DNA from 3 places in the Ruegeria sp. AB11 genome. Region 3 is predicted to be linked to each of the others. Evidence: riboswitches for the same ligand, from Rfam matches in the RefSeq annotation. Region 3 holds a riboswitch; each other region holds the start of a gene.
The links. A riboswitch is a leader RNA that binds a small molecule or an ion and turns the genes downstream of it on or off. The one in region 3 is predicted to bind cobalamin.
Positions count from the first base shown of each region.

Region 1: linked by a shared signal. The riboswitch ahead of ACR3EJ_RS06625 (hypothetical protein) and the one ahead of ACR3EJ_RS22515 (DUF1636 family protein) in region 3 are both predicted to bind cobalamin.
Region 2: linked by a shared signal. The riboswitch ahead of ACR3EJ_RS15655 (DUF1636 family protein) and the one ahead of ACR3EJ_RS22515 (DUF1636 family protein) in region 3 are both predicted to bind cobalamin.

Region 1 is NZ_JBQFJO010000001.1:1,290,444-1,297,303, forward strand. Features, by position in the region: gene ACR3EJ_RS06600 (SRPBCC family protein) at 1-71, shown strand, start outside; gene recR (recombination mediator RecR) at 95-688, opposite strand; gene ACR3EJ_RS06610 (YbaB/EbfC family nucleoid-associated protein) at 753-1,097, opposite strand; gene ACR3EJ_RS06615 (DNA polymerase III subunit gamma/tau) at 1,298-3,058, opposite strand; gene ACR3EJ_RS06620 (protein-tyrosine phosphatase family protein) at 3,230-3,733, shown strand; gene ACR3EJ_RS06625 (hypothetical protein) at 3,737-4,144, opposite strand; cobalamin riboswitch at 4,232-4,452, opposite strand; gene ACR3EJ_RS06630 (alpha/beta hydrolase family protein) at 4,574-5,449, shown strand; gene rsgA (ribosome small subunit-dependent GTPase A) at 5,466-6,494, opposite strand; RNA gene ffs (signal recognition particle sRNA small type) at 6,653-6,751, opposite strand; gene ACR3EJ_RS06645 (bifunctional 2',3'-cyclic-nucleotide 2'-phosphodiesterase/3'-nucleotidase) at 6,791-6,860, opposite strand, start outside.
Region 2 is NZ_JBQFJO010000001.1:3,122,541-3,129,400, forward strand. Features, by position in the region: gene ACR3EJ_RS15630 (glycosyltransferase family 2 protein) at 1-904, opposite strand, end outside; gene ACR3EJ_RS15635 (class I SAM-dependent methyltransferase) at 999-1,610, opposite strand; gene ACR3EJ_RS15640 (glycosyltransferase family 2 protein) at 1,603-2,610, opposite strand; gene ACR3EJ_RS15645 (hypothetical protein) at 2,657-3,586, opposite strand; gene ACR3EJ_RS15650 (NAD(P)-dependent oxidoreductase) at 3,888-4,844, opposite strand; cobalamin riboswitch at 4,990-5,192, shown strand; gene ACR3EJ_RS15655 (DUF1636 family protein) at 5,278-5,658, shown strand; gene cobW (cobalamin biosynthesis protein CobW) at 5,655-6,710, shown strand; gene cobN (cobaltochelatase subunit CobN) at 6,716-6,860, shown strand, end outside.
Region 3 is NZ_JBQFJO010000002.1:646,528-653,387, forward strand. Features, by position in the region: gene ACR3EJ_RS22500 (adenylate/guanylate cyclase domain-containing protein) at 1-1,272, shown strand, start outside; gene ACR3EJ_RS22505 (peroxidase family protein) at 1,269-2,921, opposite strand; gene ACR3EJ_RS22510 (catalase family protein) at 2,940-4,007, opposite strand; cobalamin riboswitch at 4,340-4,547, shown strand; gene ACR3EJ_RS22515 (DUF1636 family protein) at 4,786-5,142, shown strand; gene ACR3EJ_RS22520 (ABC transporter ATP-binding protein) at 5,139-5,924, shown strand; gene ACR3EJ_RS22525 (ABC transporter substrate-binding protein) at 5,941-6,860, shown strand, end outside.

The DNA of each region.
Region 1 (6,860 bases), on a different contig from region 3:
CCGGAAGTGCAGGCGAAGGCGGATGGAAGCAAGCATTCGAGAAGCTGGGTGCTGTTCTCAATGAAAGATGATGCTTCGGCTTTGGTCTGACGGTCTAAAGTTCCTTCCTTGCCCTAAGCGCTGCTGTGATCGTCCCATCGTCCAGATAATCCAACTCACCTCCAATCGGGACGCCCTGCGCTAGGGAAGTCAGACGAACCTGTCCCTCCAACTGATCGGCGATGTAGTGTGCGGTGGTTTGGCCATCAACGGTGGCGTTTAGGGCGAGGATGATCTCGTTGATACCCTCGGCCAGAACCCGATCCTTTAGCCGAGGAATACGTAATTCATCCGGGCCAACGCCATCCAGTGCTGACAATGTGCCGCCCAAAACATGGTAGCGACCCTTGAAAACCCCGGCGCGCTCCATCGCCCAGAGGTCGGCGACGTCTTCTACGACGCACAGTCCCCCGGTTGCACGGTCTTCGCTATTGCAGATGTCGCAGATATCGGTTGTGCCCACATTGCCGCAGTTTAGGCATTCACGGGCAGTGACAGCCACCTGCTGCATGGCATCTGAAAGCGGCGTTAGAAGCAGGGCGCGTTTGCGGATCAGGTGCAGGACGGCGCGTCGGGCCGAGCGAGGGCCGAGGCCGGGCAGCTTGGCCATAAGGTCGATCAGATTGTCGATGTCGCTGTTCGAACTCACCGCGAAGCTCCTGCAAAGAGGCCGGGTAAGTAAGCCCCGGCCATTGATCCGTCAGGAGGGTGTATCAGAACGGCAGCTTGATGTCTGCGGGCAGACCCATGCTTTCGGTCAGCTTGGCCATTTCAGCCTGCGAGCGCTCCTGCGCCTTGGTCTGGGCGTCCTTGATCGCAGCGAGGATGAGATCCTCGACCACTTCCTTGTCATCGCCGTTGAAGATCGACGGGTCGATATCCAGACCTTTTAACTCACCCTTGGCAGTCGCGGTGGCTTTGACCAGCCCGGCGCCAGATTCACCGACAACCATCAGGTTGTTCAGCTCTTCCTGCATCTCGGTCATCTTGCTCTGCAAGTCCTGTGCAGATTTCATCATTTTGGCCATGTCACCCAGGCCGCCGAGTCCTTTAAGCATCGGTAATCTCCTGTCACTCGATTTGAGGCCTAGATACGAAGCGTAACCGCGCGACACAAGAGGTCAGGACACTCCCGCCCGTCGTCAAGACCTTTGACAAGACCTTTCCTCGGTTTGGCCCGGGCAGGATCGTCGGCGTCAGCCGAGGAGCCGTGGCGGCACGGGAGCACCTGGCTGAATTGAGGAGATCGCTTACAGGATCAGTCTTCCTCGAACGGATCCCATTCGTCATCTACTTCGGGCAGGGCTTCAGTTTCGACCTGAGCAGCGCGTTGATCGGCTGTTTCGATGCTTCTGATCCGCGCTTTCGGGAAATGACTCAGAACCGCTTGCACCAGTGGATGCTTTTCCGCTTCGGCTTTGAGAGCCAGATCAGCAGCATCCCGAACTTCCGCAATTGTCGGAGCGTCGCCTTCTGAGACAATCGATACTGCCCAACGGTTACCCGTCCAGCGCTGCAGCGATGCACCCAACCGTTGAGATAGATCGGTCGGGGCATTGTCGGTCGGGGTAAATTCGATCCGTCCCGGTTGGTACGACACGAGGCGTACCCCGTTTTCGACCTCGACCAGCAGTTTCACATCCCGGTTGGTACGGATTAATTCAACCACATGTTCAAAAGTGGGATACCGCGCTAGTGCTGCCTGTACGTCCTGAGCTAGAGCTGCATTCAGTCCGCCTGCATTCCCACCGATGGCCGAAGAGGTATAGGCCGGTCGGGCAGAGGCCTGTGGCGCAGCGCTCGCCTGGCCTGGCACTCCGATACCCGAACCCGACGCGGGATTGGGGGATGGAGGTGCATCCTTTAAGCGCTTGATCAGTTCTTCCGGACTTGGCAGGTCGGCCACATGGGTCAGGCGGATCACAGCCATTTCTGCAGCCATCATGGCGTTGGGTGCAGCCGAGACCTCTTCCAGAGCTTTGAGCAGCATTTGCCACATGCGGGTCAGAACACGCATTGGCAGCGCTTCGGCCATCTGTTGGCCTCGGGCACGTTCGTCGGGTGAAACGGTTGGATCTTCGGCGGCATCGGGGGTGATTTTGACCACCGAAACCCAATGGGTGATCTCAGCCAGATCGCGGAGCACAGCCAGAGGATCAGCACCTTCTGCATATTGTCCGCTAAGTTCGGTCAAAGCACTGGCCGCATCACCGCGCAGGATCATGTCCATCAGATCCAGCACTCGACCCCGATCCGCCAACCCGAGCATGGCGCGCACCTGATCTGCGCTGGTTTCACCCGCACCGTGCGAAATCGCCTGATCCAACAGCGAGGTTGCGTCACGGGCGGATCCTTCGGCGGCTCGGGTGATTAGCGCCAATGCGTCATCGGCGATCTGCGCATTCTCGGATTCAGCGATCTTGCGCAACAGGCCGATCATATCTTCGGGTTCGATCCGCCTCAGATCGAAACGTTGGCAGCGCGACAAAACCGTGACCGGGACCTTGCGGATCTCGGTCGTGGCGAAGATGAATTTCACATGCTCGGGTGGTTCCTCAAGCGTCTTGAGCAGCGCGTTGAAAGCGCTGGTCGATAGCATGTGGACCTCGTCGATAATGTAAATCTTGTAGCGTGCGCTGGCGGCACGGTAGCGGACACTGTCGATGATTTCACGGATGTCGTTCACACCAGTCCGGCTGGCGGCGTCCATCTCCATCACATCGACGTGGCGGCCTTCCATGATGGCCACGCAATGCTCGCACTGACCGCAGGGTTCGGTGGTGGGTTTACCTTCGCCATCAGGCCCGATGCAATTCATCCCCTTCGCGATGATCCGGGCTGTGGTTGTTTTACCGGTGCCACGGATGCCGGTCATGATAAAGGCCTGAGCGATCCGGTCCGCCTCGAACGCGTTTTTCAGCGTGCGTACCATCGCGTCCTGACCGACCAGATCGGCAAATGTTTCAGGACGGTATTTGCGGGCAAGAACCTGGTAGGCGGGGCTTGGCGTATCGGTCATGTCTGCTCTGTCGGATTCGAGTTATGCCGCAGCGTAGAGGGCCCCGCTGTCCGCGTCCACAGCAAGCCGCGAGGATTTTCATTTTGGATTGCCGGCCGACGCGGTTAATATCGTACAGTCTAAGACCAGCCAGAAAGATTTTCTGATCAGCGTTTCGGGGGGGAGCGTAGAATGTCTCAGATTGTTATCCATGCACTTCAAGTGGGCGGGGGCACGCTTGCGTTAACTTCAATGCCAGGGCGAGGAGGAGACTATTCCGGTGATCTTGATGCGGTTACCGGATGGAAGCCCGGCCTTATACTGTCGATGACTACCGAGGTCGAGATGATCCTTGATGGCGCCAGGAATTTTGGGGCCGATGTTCGCAGCCGTGCTTGTCGCTGGGTTCATCTGCCAGTCGAGGATTACGGTATACCTTCCGACGACATTGATATGCGCTGGGTGGATGCCAGCGAGTCCGCTCGCCACGCATTATCGGGTGGAGGCCGAGTACTAATCCACTGCAAAGGCGGATGTGGCCGCTCTGGTATGGCTGTATTGCGCTTGATGGTCGAGTGTGGAGAGCACCCGGACGAGGCATTGAAAAGATTGCGAGCGTTGCGCCCATGTGCAGTTGAAACTGACGCGCAGCTGCGCTGGGCGACTGCGCCTGCCAGTGTTTTGGTAGCCGAATAGCGATCAGGCCGACGGACGGTATTCAGCCCGCGCCCGAGTGTTTCCGCTCAGGGTTAACACTTCCAGCATTGCGCACGGCGGTCGGGACAAGGTGCCTGCAGGGATGGGGCGCGAGTCCGTGCCAAACATCAGATCTGCATAGCTGTCCAGATGGTCGATCGCGACGTCTGAATCGGCATCACAGAACACTCGGGTTTCTTCGGGACCGGAGCGAAATCGGGCGGTGCACCCACTGGCACAATGAGTCAAATCGCAGCTTCCTTCGATTCCGAATCCTGCGGTGGTCGTGGGGCCAGCTTTTCCAACCGAAGTGGCCAGTGCCCGTGCCAGTCGTGCCAAAGCGGGGCAGTTTTTCCCGGTCCGTTGGCAAATTGTTGCCGAGAATTTATGCGTGTTGGTCTTCCAGATCATTCATGCGCCCTCCGCGCAGGGCAGGGGCATCAATCAGGAGGGACAGCATGCATGCGGTCTTGCCCTGCCCGGACACCCCGCCCGAGTTTCAGTTTCGATTTGATGGCAGGTCTCCTGACTTGCGGGTCATTGCTTTGCCGACCTTCCCGACCTTCAAGGCCAGTGGCATTTCGACATCACTCTCCGCTTACAGTTGCGGGGGCAGTCTCGGACTGGGTTCGTTTCGGTTTTATCCGCGCAGAACCGCACCGTGTTCCCTTTTCATCCCGGCCCGGTTGGGCGCGAGAACCATCACGTCATCGCTAGCGGTACAATCGTTCGGGAGTCAAGAAGATTGATGATGGCATGTGACGCGCGGTCCAGCCACGTCAACCTTGACTCGGCGCGCCTTGGGTGAACTGATCGGTTCAGTTGATTTCAGAGGGCACCATGTTGGACACACAGCAAGCGGTTGTCACCGAGGACATTCAGTTTCAGTCCGGCCCGGCAATACTGTCGGCACGGCTCTATCACCCAGTCGAAGAACCGGACAAAGTTGTTGTGATCAACGGCGCAACCGGTGTGCCCAGAGATTACTACCAGCATTTCGCAAGATGGCTCGCAGAAGCGCACGGCATGGCCTGCCTTACCTATGATTACAGGGATTTTGGTCACTCTCTGACAGGCTCACAAAAGCAATCGCGTGTCACCATGGCGGATTGGGCGCTGATCGACATTCCGGCTGCACGGACCGAAATGCGGCGGAGGTTTCCACAGGCCAAGCTTTGGAGTATTGGGCATTCTTTGGGCGGGATGTTTGGTCCGGTCCAACCCGATATCGATCAGATCGACAGGATGATCTGTGTCTGTTCCGGCCTGGTAACGCTGAAGGATCATCCTTGGCCTTACCGCGCTTTGGCGACGTTGTTCTGGTACGGTCATGCGCCCCTGGCGGTGCATGCGCTCGGGTATTTGCCCGGAAAGGCTTTGGGTTTTGGAACAAATCTGCCATCCCGAGTTTACTGGCAATGGCGCAAATGGTGCACAGCGCCCCAAAGCTATGTACCCGAAATCGGAGACACGTTGCCGGCAAACCGCTGGGCCGACATGGGCAAGCAAGTTGACATATTCGCCTTTGAGGATGATCAGGTTGTGCCCCCTGAGGCGGTTTGGCGGCTTGCCGATCTCTATGGTTCAGGTGTGCGGTGCCATCTGCTTTCGGCAAGTGAATTCGGGTTATCCGAAGTCGGCCATATCGGCGCGTTTGCCCGGCGAAACGCTGCCGTCTGGCCCAGGTTGATCGCCCGAAATGCTGGGCACCGGTAACCGGTGCCCAGAAAGGTCACAGTCCCTTGCGGGATTTTTTCTCGTGCATCACGCTGCGCACCATTTTTCCAAACGCTTTATCGCGTGCGCGTGCCTGCGCCACCGAAGCCGAATTGTGCTGATCTTCGCGACGCAGCTTGCGCCATCGGTCCAGCCGTGCGGGATCAAGTGCCCCGGTTTCGATTGCAGCCTGTATCGCACAGCCGGGCTCGGTGTTGTGCTGACAATCTGAGAATCGACAGTTCATGCTCAGGTCCGAGATATCAGAGAACACCTCGTCCACACCCTCTTGCGCGTCCAACAGGCGTAACGCACGCATGCCGGGTGTATCGATCAACCAACCTCCGTTGCTCATTCGATGTAGCGCACGCGCTGTTGTTGTGTGCCTGCCACGCGCATCATCTTCGCGAATGCCTGCGGTGGCTTGATCCTGTCCAGTCATCCCGTTGGCGAGTGTCGTCTTGCCAACGCCAGAAGATCCGACCAGGGTGCTGGTCTGTCCTTTCGGGCACCACGACAGGACCTGTTCGATATCGGACTGATCCAAGGCATTTACGGCCAAAACTGTCAGAAACGGGGCCAGTGACTGGGCCTGTTCGACATAAGCAATTGCGTTGTCGCAGGTGTCCGACTTGGTCAGAACGATCACCGGATAGCTGCCTGCCTGATGGGCCAGCGCAAGATAGCGCTCTAGTCGGGGCAGATTGAAGTCGGCATTGCAGGAACTGACGATGAACAGCACATCCACATTGGCCGCGATTAACTGTGCTGCGACGCCTGTGCCCGCAGCCCGGCGCTGCAGCAGGCTGCGCCGTTCCAGAACACTGCGTATGCGTTTGTTTTCATCGGTCAGCACCCAATCTCCGACGGCAAAAGCACCAGTTGGTTGGTCTGGACAGAGTAGGGGAGTCTCGCCTTCTGGACTCAACCCGATCAACCGATCCCGGTGAACGGCTGCGATGCGAAAGGGGAGAAGAGACGGCTTAGCCGCATGCTGAGCTGCAAAGTGAGAGGACCATCCGAGGTCCGATAAGGAAAGTGACATGTGTCTGCCTGTGATAAGAAACAACAATCCTGTCGAATGGCGAACGCGCATTCGCAGGTGAGGTATTCAGGCAGTCAGCTGGAAAAAAGAATCAGAACCGGTCTGCCCGAAGGGTCATTGCTACAATCATAAACGCCCTCCTACGGCTAATGGGTTCAAAGTGAGAGGTTGGACATCGACCCAAGCGGGGCTCGTTGTGGCTGCTTCCTTCCGGACCTGACCAGGTTGGCGAGGCGCTCGCCCGCGCCAACCTCTCGAACATCGATATAGGCCTCCGGCTGTAAAATGGCAACCCGTCAGAAGGTCAGATGAATACGCATAAACCCATCGGTATCACGGGGCAGTATCTGGGGATCATAATCCGCC
Region 2 (6,860 bases), on a different contig from region 3:
GCCAAGAGCACGCGGCGGCATGCAAGGACGCCAGTTGGTCATCAGACATCAAACGTTCCCGCTCTACCGCAGCCTTTTCCCAAAGCGGCAAGATCGACCGGTCCTCAACCAAATTCGCGTTCATATTGTTCCAATAGGATTCGGCCTGATCATCGTGAATATGATTGGTTTTACCCCGATCCCGTTTAACCATGAACGACCCGATTGAACGCGTCACATAGTGATGGATACGCGCAAAATCATGGCGGTAGTTGGATGTGGCACGCCAGGTCACAGCTTCGGGGTCAAGTAGTTGCCCGCCACCATCAACCCATCTGATCTCGGACGTGCGCTCAGGCGCAACTCCTTTGGGGCGATGCGGACCATATCGGGTGAATAACCCGTTGTTGCGCGTTATACTCTTCAGCCCACCCGCAACACCCGAATATAAGCCCTGCTCAGTATCGCAAAGAAAGAACTGCTCAGCCACTGGAATATCGCTGAAGTCTTCGACGCCACCGCAACCGAATAGCTTCCAGGCAAAAGAGGCAACATCAAAAGGCTCTCCTGCGGTTTCCTGCAACTTTTCCAGCAACTTGTGCATAGAGGGATCAGGAAGGCGGATGTTCAGATATTCATCAACGTCCAGCGAAAAGGTCCAGTCCGCATCAAGAAACCTCGGATGTGAACGAACTCGCCTGAGCATCGTGTTCTGCGGGCTTTGCTTTGGCTTGACCGAATTATCAACATGAGTTGCAATGCCCAGATCCCCGAGCCGTTCTGCAATCAGATCGGTGCCGTCATCACAATCGTTGGTGTAAATGAGGAAATGGTCAATGCCGAGTGACAGGTAGTAGGACACCCAATCAATCATGAACGGGCCTTCGTTCTTCATTGTCGTGTAGACAACGATCCTGTCAGTCATTGCAAGTCCTGCGGTTGAACCAAAGTGGCGCCATCTTCTGTAGGTCCTTCTCGGGTGCCAACATCCCCAATTCGATATGAAATTGGTTCATTGACTATAGCTTTTGAACCGCGACCTGAGCGCCTTTGATCGCCTTGAGACGCAAGCCCGCCGAGTTTGCGCCCAAAAACTCGTGGAATGCACGCATCACACCATCTTTCCACCATCCCCTCCGATGGTAGTCGTCCAACATGATGACACCGCCTTCGATCATCTTCGGCAATACCGCATCCAGATCCGCTTTGACCCCTTCATATGAATGGTCTCCATCAAGATAGGCGAAACCGATACTCTGATCTTCGAACAGGCGCAGTGCAGGAACCGAAAAATCGCGAATTACCGAAACTTGACCCTTCGCTATCTCAGAGGCGTATGTGTTTTTCACCGCTTCATAGATGCGGTCCATATCGTTTTGGCTACGCGCTCCGGCCAAAGATGCGCCACCATCTGCGTCGGGCTGCACGCCCCATGGGTCGATGAGGCACAGCTTAGAAGGCTTCAATTCATCGAGTAATATCCGCGAAAACTCGCCCCGCCAGACGCCGATTTCGATGCTGAGCTTTCCGTGCGGCATTGTCCTGAGCATTTCGCGCCTCAGCGCATCTTTCCGCTCGCGCTGCAGGGCTTGTTTCTTGCGGCGGTCCTCGGCGGATACGGTTTCAGCCATGGGCGCCTTCTCCGATATGAGAATTCTGCAAGGCCTCAACCAAATCGAGCCAATCAGGTCTGGCCTTCAACTCTGCGGCTTTTGCACTATGCCATTCGCAGGCTTTGTGGTGAAGCTCGGCCAACTGAGGATCAGCCATCATCTCGGCTTTGATGTCATGCATGGCAGGCATGCGGCCCAAGATCGAGCGATCTTCGACGTCGTTGTGATTCATTACAAGCCAGTATTTCAGACCTTGGTCCTGGCCAACATGGTTAGTCCGGCCCCGTTCACGTTTGACAAGAAAGCTATCGGTACTTCGTACTGCATAGTGGTGAATACGCGCGAATTCATGGCTGAATCCTCGCCACGCTTTCCATTTCACCTGATCTGCCGGGTAGAGGTTTCCGCCTGCATCTCTCCACAACACCCCTTCGTACGGTGCGTCGGGATTTGGGGCGTCCTCTGGATTGATCCGAGGACGGTGGGCGCGAAACCGGCTAAACTTGCCGTTATTTCGGAATAGCGTTTTGAAACCTTTTGTCCGGTGATGGGGGTAGCTGTCTTCGGTGGCCGCCTGAAAGAATGTCTCAGGGACAGGTTGATCGACAAAGTCGTTTAAGCCGGCATTTCCGAACATACGCCAACAGATCGATATTGCATCAGCTTCACCGCTTGCCTCTACAAGTGACTGAACATTGCCTTCAGGCAAACGGATATTGATGTATTCATCCACATCCAGGCTCATAATCCAATTTGCGGACTGATAGCTTGGATGACTGCGAGATCGGGTAAAAGCCCGGTTCTGGGGCGCAGCGCGTGGTCCGACCTTGTTGCGCTCATGATGCGCCCAGCCTAAGGTCTGCATCCGATCACCGATGACATCTGTGCCATCAGAACAGTCGTTGGTGTAGATCAGGATATCATTGAACCCGATTGCGCGGTTGTAAGCCACCCAATCGATCATAAATGGCCCTTCGTTCTTCATCGTCGTCACGATGAGAAAGGTCTCGTTTGCCATAAGTTAAACTCTTGCCTGTGCCATTCTCGGACTATTGTTGATCTAATTAGAATAGCCTTAGGATTTTGTCCAATTCGCCGGTGACTTCTGCGGGTGCTACTTGCCGGGCCAAATCAGACATTCGGGCCTGCGCTATTCGCCATTGCTCTCCACCAAATTCTGCGGACGCACGCTCAACTCCTTCGACAATAGCCGCGCTGTCAGTGCTTTTCACAAAGTAAGGGTAATCTGCACCCAGATAATATTCGGCATCGTGAACCTGCCGATTTACCAACACATTTGCCCCAATAACAGCTGCGTTGAAACCCTTAGTGAAGGGCTTAGAGGACAACACTCCGCGAGTGAGAACAGGGCTCGGGTCACGCGTGCAAATGTGAAAGTTTGCCTCTGATAGTCTTGCGATGAAGGCCTCCACATCACCTTTACCGTTATAACCGGGCACTACTGACTGCTCTGCCAGAGCGGGCGGCAAGACAACGTTATCAAGCAGTCCGAAATAACCCAAATTGAATTCCGCCTTGGGTGCAGATTCCGGAACGAGTCGCGGATCCGCATGATGCCTCAGATGGCGCACCTGAACACCCGGAGTCGGATCAAGCGCGGGCAATCCCTGGCACAAGCTACGCTCACCCTGATACGAAGCAGCGATATGGACGTCCACAAAACCGGCTTCCAGTTGCCCGGCAATGACATCCAGATGATCAACGCAAATGCCTGCCGCGACTTTCTTCAAGGACGCTCTAAACTCCTGCCCCAAATTTGATGCAGCACTTTTGTGAAAAATCACAATTGCGTCCCTGCAGGAGTCTACAAATCGCTGACACGCATGTACCCGAGAGGCTTTGGGAGCCAACACGACTTCGAATGTGTATCGCTCCGATAAATGCGCGCGCGCCATTGCAGCCAACTGGTCAACACGCATCGCCTTGCCACCCATTGTTTTCTGGCCGATGCGATATGCAAAGATCACTTTCATGTCCGAGTTGCTAAGCTATGCATAGCGCAACGTTCCTCCGAAGCGGGGCCAACTCTCTGAAACTGCATCGCAAATTGAATCGGGTTCGTGGCCTCTGGATCAATTGTCAGAGTGTTATCCATCTGATCAATGAAAGCTACTTCCAAGTCGAGTGGTTCCCAATCCAAAACCGATCGCTGCAACCAGGCAATCAACTCCAATTAATGTGCTTAATTCTTGCAACGCCAGAGCTCAACACATCACAAAGAACCAAAGAGTTGAAGGGCCTTCATCAAAATCAAGTAATCTCTTTATCTTGACCTCAAGCACTCCGTCGATATTGCGGGATCACCTCATAGCCCGGCTTTTCTGGCTCATCGTCCAGCATCTCGGCTGGAAATCCCGGTGCCCGAATCTCAAGCCCGGTCGCATCCTCCAGCCGCCTGATGATGTTGGGAGATAGCTCTCTCTCTCCATAGCGAGAGATCCCGTCCTCAAAAATCTTGATCATCACCGGGTTTATCTCCAGCGGCACCCCGGCGCGGTCGGCGACCTCCTGAAACAGACCGATGTCCTTTTTGACCAGATCCATGGTGAATGAAATATCGCGGGACCCATTCAGAATCACTTGGCTTTCCGTTTCGTGCACAAATGATGTGCCCGACGAAATTTTGATCGCCTCATAGGTCGTGCCAAGATCCATCCCTGCGGCCTTTGCGGTCACCAAAGCCTCGGCGCAAGTGATCAGATTTGCGGTTGCCAAATAGTTTGTCAGCACCTTCAACACTGAGGCCGATCCCAAATCGCCTGTGTGCAAAACGCGGCGCCCCATCGTCGTCAGGAACGGCAGAATGCGCTCAAATGTTTCTCGATCGCAGCCTGCGAAGATCGAAATATTGCCCGTAGCCGCCCGATGACATCCGCCCGATACCGGGCAATCGACTGCAGCCCCCCCACGTTCGATCACCGAAGCACCCAATCGTTTTACTTCCGCTTCGTCGGTGGTGGACATTTCCATCCAGATCTTACCGGATGTCACTTCGGACAGCATCTCCTGCATTACCGCGTCCGAGGCGGCAGGAGATGGCAGACAGGTAATCACGGCGTCACAATCACGCATCAATTGGGCGGGGCTTTCAGCTGCCTTCGCACCCTGCGCGACAAAACCAGACACAAGATCAGGGTTGAGGTCATGAACGGTCAGGTCAATCCCATTGCGCAGCAGCGAGCCCGACAATTTTCCGCCCACGTTTCCCAGCCCGATGAAGCCTACTTTCATATGACGCTCTCCCTGTTCGTCTTTCGATGCACATGCGAACACGCCTGTTGACCTAAGTCATGCCGTCCAGCGACCCTCAGAGGTCGCTTTTTTGCCCCTGTACGCACAGTTGAGCGAGACTCGCTTGACAAGGGGGGTGATGCTGTCCCAAGAGCCAAGTGTTGGTGTCTGCAGCAGCAGATGAAAAGGGAATGCGTCAGCGGATTTTCCGTCAAACGCAGCCGCCCCCGCGACCGTGACCGGAGAGGGTGCCCAAGCCACTGGCGAATGCCGGGAAGGCGGGACATCCGACAGAGCACCGCTCTGACATCCGCAAGCCGGGAGACCTGCCAACGCCCGAAGATGAAACCGGACGGGGTGTTCCGGTGTGGGGCTTTAATCAGCCCGCATGAAACCCCGTCCCCCACGAAGAGGATTTGGGGGGATGAGAGACATGACCGACACCACACCGGTCGAACTGCTGGTCTGCACCACCTGTCGTCGCGGCCTACCCGTCGAAGACGACGCCCAACGCCCCGGCACATTGCTGCACAAAGCGCTTGAACAGGCCACCCTGCCCGAGGGCATCACCTTGAAAGCAGTAGAATGCCTTTCAAACTGCGATGAGGGCTGTTCTATCGTGCTGCGTGGTGGACCTGATCGATGGACATTCGTCTATGAGCATCTGAGCGAAACCGATCACGTCGAAACCATCATTGAAGGTGCCACCAAGTACCTTCAGACCGAGGACGGGCTGGTCAAATGGCGTGAACGCCCCGAACACTTCCGCAAGAATTGCGCGGCCCGTATTCCCCCGATTGGAGCGCTGAAATGAGCAATCTCGAAAAACTGCCCGTCACCGTGATCACCGGCTTTCTGGGCTCGGGCAAAACGACGCTGGTCAAGCATTTGATGCAGAACCCGCAAGGCAAGCGCTTGGCTGTTGTAGTCAATGAGTTCGGCGATGTGGGTGTCGATGGCGATATCCTGAAATCCTGCGCAATCCCGGATTGCCCAGCAGAAAACATCATGGAACTGGCCAATGGCTGCATCTGCTGCACTGTGGCCGACGATTTCATTCCCACGATCGAAGCGCTTATGGCCTTGGAGCCGCGCCCCGATCACATTCTGATCGAAACCTCGGGCCTGGCTCTGCCTAAGCCGCTGCTCAAAGCGTTCGACTGGCCAGACATTCGCTCGAAAATCACAGTCGACGGCGTGATCGCTTTGGCCGATGCCGAAGCGGTTGCCGCTGGTCGGTTTGCACCCAATGTCGAAGCGGTAGATGCCCAGCGCCTTGCCGATGAGTCGATCGACCACGAGACTCCACTATCGGAGGTGTTTGAAGATCAGATCTCTTGCGCCGACATCATCCTGCTGACCAAGCCGGATCTGGCCGGTCCCGAAGGTGTCGCCAAAGCCAAAGAGGTCATCGCGGCCGAAGCCCCTCGCCCCCTACCCGTCGTCGAAGTCGCCGAAGGTGTCGTGGACGTGCGCGTTGTCTTGGGCCTTGAAGCTGCCGCCGAGGACGACATGGAAGCGCGTCCCAGCCATCATGATGGTCATCACGATCACGAGCATGACGATTTTGAAAGCATCATCCTCGAACTGCCGGAACAGACTGATCCGCTGGATCTGGTCGCCAAGATCGAACGCCTGGCAAAGGAACTGAACATCCTGCGCGTCAAAGGCTATGCCGCGGTTCAGGGCAAGCCCATGCGCCTGCTGGTACAGGCCGTCGGCTCGCGGGTACGTCATCAGTATGACCGCCCGTGGGAACCTGGTGAAGAGCGCCGCTCGCGCCTTGTGGTCATCGCCGAGCATGATGATATCAAAGAGGCCGAAATCCGTGATATCCTTGTGGGTGTGACCGAGGCCGCCGAGTAAGATTCATGCACGTCGTCTTCCGCGAAAGCCACGGGTTAGAGGAAACCGAGACCCCAACCGATCTGGGCCAGAGCCCGGCGGACTTGGTGGTGCTGTCATTTTCTGACAGTGACCTTGGCGCTTTCGCGGCGGGCTGGCATCGCGGTGGCG
Region 3 (6,860 bases):
CCGGAGGCGGCCCGCAAACCGGAACAGATTGCACGTCACTGGGAGTTGGCAGGTGCGCCCGACAAAGCCGTGGCTGCCTGGATCGAAGCCGCTCGCAAAAACCTGCGTCGCCATGCCAATCAAGAAGGTGCGCAGCACGTTAGAAACGGACTGCGATTGCTGCAGAAACTGCCTGCCGAACATCGTGAAGAGGCAGAACTTTCCTTGCAGTTTCTGCTTGCAGCCGCCGAACGCGTCCGGATCGGATATGGCGCGGATTCTGCAATTTCAGCGTTCGACCGTAGCTTTGAACTTTCCAAGAAACTCGGAGATCGCCGCACTTTGGTGCGCGCCGGCAGGGGTCTCTTTACCGCCGCGATGGTCAAAGGGGATTATCGCAAGGCCGAGCATTGGGGACAGGCGATGATCGATGCCCATGATGATCACCATACGTGCATGGTCGGCAATTACATACGTGGATCAGCGCTTGCACCGCGTGGACAGTTCATAGCCGCGGCGACTGCGCTGGAAAAAGCAGCTTTGCACGCCGAAGCACACGCTGCTGAGGCAGGAAACGATCCGGATGTCGCGGCGATGTTACAGATCGAGAGCATGGCTGCCTTGGTCGACAGTTTCCTGGGGAATACTGAACGTGCTTTGGCTCGCGCCAAAAGTGCGGTTGATGCTGCAGGGGCATTGGGGCAGTCGCTGACAGTGGCAAATGCGATGCATTGGCAGACCGAGATCTACATGCAGACCGATCATCCGGATTATCCGCATATGGCAAAGACTTTTGCAAAGATCGTGCGAGACAGTGTTGGCCCATATTACAACGCGGTTGCAACCGCGCATCTCGCGGGTGCGTCGATACGTTCGGGCGAACCGGCAAAGGGCGTCGCCTTGCTGCAATCGGCCTGGGAAAAAATGCATGCAACTGGAGCCAAGGCGGCAGGTGTTCTTGTCCATACTGAACTTGCGCGTGGCTTTCTCGCGCTTGGTCAAATCCCACAAGGTCTGGAAGCAGTTGATGCTGGTTTAAGATTTGCGGATCAAACCGGAGAGCGGAATTACGAAGCCGAGCTAAACCGGATCAGAGCTGCGCTGCTGGCAAAGCAGGAAGACGCTTCTGACGAGGCCGAGGCCGCGTGCCGAAGGGCGATACAGGTGGCCCGTGATCAGGGAGCCGCTCTATATGAGAAACGAGCATTGGAAGATCTGGCCCGTCTGCGACCAGTTGACCCTGAGATTGCTGCACGTCTTGCCAAGCTGAATGATGCCGGGGTTTCGGCCTAGAGCCTTCGGCCCAATGCACAGTCATCCGGGGCAAGATTCAGACCAACAAATTCAGCGACCTGCGCAAATGAAGAGGTTTTTAGCAGCAGCCGATGACCCGTTTGCGAAAAGGTCTTGACCGAGTACAGGTTCTTTGAGACCATTGGGTTGTTCATGAGTTGCGTGATCGCGTCATACCCCACCATTGACGTCATCAAGTCACCCATAATGACGGTCCCCTTGTGCTGCTCGGCGAACAAGCCCGGAAACAACTCGATCCGGTCAACATTGCAATACATTCTGCTCAGGTCGGCGATTAGCTCGTCGGCGAAGGGCTGATCCCCCACAAGATCCGCAATGCTCGAGTGTACTCGACGTTTAAAATGATGACGATAGGCGTTCAGCGAGGGAAGTCGTGCTTTGCGTGTAAGGGCAATCGTTGCTTCGACCGGTGAGGGCACACCTTCTGCAGGCCTTTCGAACAGAAAATCAGGTGTATTGCGCAGCGATATCCTGGCTGCGGGTTGGCGCGAGAGAGAGCGGATCATTTCCTCAAGTCCCGTTTGTTCGACGAGTCGAGGGTTGAACCGGAATCCAGTCGGCTCGACCTGAGCGCCGTCGATGATGAAACGCTCGGGGATCATTGAATGCCAACGGTAAAGCAAATTGAATTCAATCGCGATTTGGTTTGAATGATGCCAACGCTGCCAGCGGTTGACGCCGACCGGCAGATGAAAAGGCATGTTTGCCACGTGGCTGATATAGTCCTCAATCACCAGCTTGATCAGCAGCGCGATCAGAGTGCACCGCGTGGTTTGGAACACGCGCTCTTTATCCCAACCGTCAGTGCCGCGTTTCTCGCGCAAGAGAAGATCGGCAAATGTATTGTGCGCGCGCATCATCAATGTGTTGATGGCAGTATAGCCGATCGTGCCGTTGCCGTTGTCCAGGCCGGTTGCGTGAAAATCAAGCAGCCTTTGATCGACTTGTTGGCGCGTCAGCTCGGGATGCGCGCGTTTCAAGGAGTTACGCAGCTTGCAAGGATCATGCAGGGGCCGCGCGGCATTATCACCCTCGGCGAGACTGCCATCAAATGGCGGGGCCAGCTTAACTCCACCGGATTGATCTTTCTGGAACAGCTTCGGTGGCCACATCTCGCCGTTCTCATCCATCCGAAACGCCAGTCGGTGGGTCATTTCGCCTGTTTCGGGGTCTCTTTCGCGCAACATATCAGTTTGAAAATCATTCAACCCGTAGATCTGGCAAAGATCGACTTCGTGGTTTGAATCAGTCTGATCAAACGGTCCGGTTGGCCCGAAGGTCCGCAGAAAGCTGTCGGTGAACCATTGCGCGACCGAGATGAAAAGAACGGTCGTGCCTTGCGGGCACAATAGGGTGAGCGGGCTGCCATCTATCTGTGTTCTGCGGCGAAACAAGTCGGCCACTTCACTTTCCGATGGCAGGATCGGCGAAGGATCTTCGGGCGGTGTGTGACGACCAATCCAGCGGTTGGAATAGACGCCTGGCCAGCTGGTATAGTCCGCACCCAATGTATAGGGCCGCGGCCGGTGCACCCGCGCTGCATTCGCAAGCCTCATAGCTGAGATATAGCTTGTCGTGCGTGGTGCGATCTTGAACCCAAGATTGATAAGATCATCAATATTCAGCATCTAAATGGCTCCAATTGATCATCGGTTTGGAAAACGGGCGCGGGCGAGGCTGAGGTAAGTCTTAAGCCGGATTGCGTTGATCGGGCCCAGAGGTTTGTGCTCGGCGGTCACACGCCATGGTGAAAATGACAGGGTATCACCATCGAGCGGATCAAATGCTGCATCTTTTTCGATGGTAATATCTGCGATGGGTGTAACCGTGCGATGAAACGGGTCAAGTGGTGCGTCTGGCTGTGGATCGCAGGCCCATCTGACGCGGTTATCGAGCGGATCGAAGTCGCCATCGTTACGCGGTGGTTCGATTATACAGAACTCAAATCGATTGCCGTCACTGGCGACGTCCTGACGGAGTTTCAGGCTGATGCCGTCATGCTCGTCCACCGGTTTAGTTGCTACCTTATGTCGAACGCTGCGGGCGAGGTATCGTACTGTCAGGTCAGTCCCCAGCCGATAGGGCGTCGTTGACCAGAAATGCGCCTCGAATGGCGACTGCATGTAGTTCGAGGCAAAATCGCTCGCAGTCTGAAGACGTCGCCTGCCTTTTTGTGTGGCAAATGCGCGAAACAGGGCCACCAACCCTCGAGTGATCAGCTTCAATGACCAGCTGCGACGCTTATTTGCCGCGTGCTGTAGGGCTTGCAGTGTGGCGATCAGGCTGCTTAGCCGTTCATAATCGTCGGAAAGGTAGCTGGGGAAAGTGTCCCGATCGACAAGAACAAAGTCGAACTCATCGCTGATTTGAGAGATGTTGAGTTGTGAAAGTGCCTCGACGTCGATCAGTTTGGTGCCCGGCACATCAAATAGTTTGACCGCCATTCCATGGGCATCGGTTTTGCGATCATCCAGATGCGCACCGTTGGAAAAGCGAACTGCTGCAGAATAACTTTCTGCTTTTTCGAAAAGGCCATGGCGCAACCTTTCCGGCAGATCGTCCCGGATTGTGAAAGTGGCTTTGACACATCCATGGCTGCGCCCATGTTGCGCTCTTAACCTTCGACCTTTCCACTTCGCGATCGCTTCAAAATTCTGATCGATGATATCGTCAACCACGTCTTCAGGTGAAGTGTTTGGCAAAGAATGTGTCAACGAACCCCCTTTTCCCGAGCAAGCCCAGGCAATAATTAACCTCTACAAAGATATCTGACAGCCAACCCCTTCTAAATGCCCGCAGATTAACCCTTTTTGGTTTTTCTTTCAAATAAAGTGACTTATGGCAGCCTTATTGCCTCATTCCTTTTGATCCCAAACAGCCGTTTTCGCGTCAGAATGAAGTATACCGGTCAATAATTGGTCGGGTGGGATCAATCGATTTACGACTTCGAAACGGACGCGGTTGGCGCCGTAATCGCTGGCGTTGCGTTGGCTTACCTTCGAAGACTTAAGCTGACAGAAAGTTATTGACGCATTTCTTGATCTCGGGCACTCAGGCAACAGATGGTTCCCAACGATACGTCAGAGGGATGAAAAGGGAATACGGTGAGGAATGCCAAGCGGCGCCAATTCCGTAACTGCCCCCGCAACTGTAAGCGGTGAGCTATGCCAAATAGCCACTGACCCCAAGGGTCGGGAAGGTTGGCCAAGCGCGGACCCGCAAGTCAGGAGACCTGCCATCAATTGTTCAACCAACCCGGGGCGGGGCGTCCTGGAAGGAGGTATTGATGACACGTTTCACACGTGTGCACACGACTGGCAGCTTCCGTCTGCGCTTGGAAACAAGCGGAGTGAGAAATGCGAAAATCGCTGATCAATACATTGTCGACAACGTGAACCGCCGACGCGGGGTGCCCAAAGCGGTGTTCAGAATATTCAAAGCGTTACGATATAACATTGCAAAAACCTTAATTGCGCAATAAACGGTGGCGAGATGACGAACAATGTTGATCATATCCTTCTTGTCTGCGCGAGCTGCAGAAGTGGCGAAAGTGCAAACAAAGTACCCCAGGCGTTGAAGCATAGATTGCCGAGGGAATTTGTGATCCGCTCTGTGAATTGTATGGCGGGTTGTGAAAGGCCAACCACCATCGGCTTTCAGTCCCTTGGCAAAGCACAATATCTATTTGGTGACATTTCTACAGATGAAGATTTGGACGCGATCGTTGAATTTGCCCATCAGTATCTGCGCAGTGGCGATGGTTGGACAAATGCCACTGATCGGCCACGGGCATTGTTCACAAAAACTCTCTCACGCCTGCCGCGTATTGAGCTTGAGGAAGCGCTATGACCAAGCAAAGCTTTCTGATTGCCGAAAATCTGGAATATTACGCGCTTAACGGAGATATCTTGTTGCAAGGCGTGTCGTTCGCCTTGGACGAGGGCGCTATTCTTGCGATCGCTGGTCCGAACGGGGCAGGTAAAACTACGCTTTTGAATCTACTCTGTGGTGCCGAGGCACTGGCATTGGGGGATGTGCGTATGAATGGACAAAGCCTCAAGCACCTATCCGCAAAAGAACGCGCCCGCATGATAGCCGTTGTCAGCCAGCAGGAATTTCCTGACGGGCGTCTGTCACTGCGTGATTATGTGGCATTGGGTCAGATTCCCATTCGCGCAGATCGCTCGGCCGAAGATCATGCATGCGAACTGAACCGGATACTTGACCTCACTGATCTGGCTCCATTGGCAGAAAAGCGGATGGCTCAGCTTTCTGGGGGCGAGCGTCAGCGTGCGCATATTGCGCGCGCCTTGGCACAAAACCCCTCATTGCTGTTTCTCGATGAACCCACAAATCATCTGGACCCTGACGCAAAGGGGCGGATGCTATCGCTGGTCGCTGATCTTGGGGTCACAGTGGTAATGATCGTGCACGATCTGGTCATGATCCCTGAATTCGCCACACATGTTGCTTTGATGAAATCCACGCGCCTGACCGGATTTGGCACGGTCGCCGAAGTTCTGACGACCGAACGGGTCCGTGAAACCTTTGGCGTGGATTATCTGTGCTTTCACCATGAGGGTCGCGTGATACCGGCTCTTGATATCCGAAGAACCACTGTTTCTACATAAACTCAGGAGAATATTGATGAAACACATCTGGTCCGTGGCTTTGGTCACTGCCATTGCAAGCAGCGCTGCAGCGCAGGAAGTCACCGTGGACAATTGCGGCGAACCCCTTGTGTTTGAGACGTTGCCGGAACGGTTGGTCGTGCATGACATGAACATGACGGATATGGCTTTTGCTTTGGGGCTACAGGACAAGATCGTCGGCCTCACCGGGATCACCGGCTGGTACAAGACCAGCCCGGAATTCGATACCTTGCGGGGTGACATTCCGGAGCTCGCGCCGAAATACCCCACTGTTGAGAACCTCGTCGCAGCGGACCCAGATTTGTTTTTCGCGGGCTGGTATTATGGAATGAAACCGGGTGGGGATGTGACACCAGACACATTGGAACCCTTCGGGATCAAAACCATGATCCTGACCGAAAGCTGTGTGCATTTGGACAAGGATCGCCCCGAGTCCAGCATGGACCTGCTGTTTGACGATGTTCTGCGTCTTGGCAAGGTTATGCAGGTCGAGGACAAGGCCGAGGCGCTAGTGAGCGAATGGAAAGACGAATTGGCCGCGATCGAGGCGCAAACGACCGAGTTGCCGAAACCTCGAGTTTTCTTGTTGGATGGTCCGGCGGATGCACCGTTCACTGCTGGGAAGTTTGCCATTCCCGATGCTATGATCGCTGCGGCGGGTGGTGAGAATGTCACCCATGACATGGATACAAGCTGGGGGCGTAGTTCCTGGGAAGCCGTGGCCGCATCTAACCCCGAATTCCTGGTGCTGCTGGATTATCAGACCGGCAACGGCGCGGCAGATACCTTCAAATTCCTGCAAGAGCATCCGGTGATGTCGCAGACAGATGCCGTCAAGAATGAGCGTTGGATCGGGTTGCGGTACGAAGAATTGACACCTGGCCCCGCAAATATTGAGGCGATCTCGAAAATGGC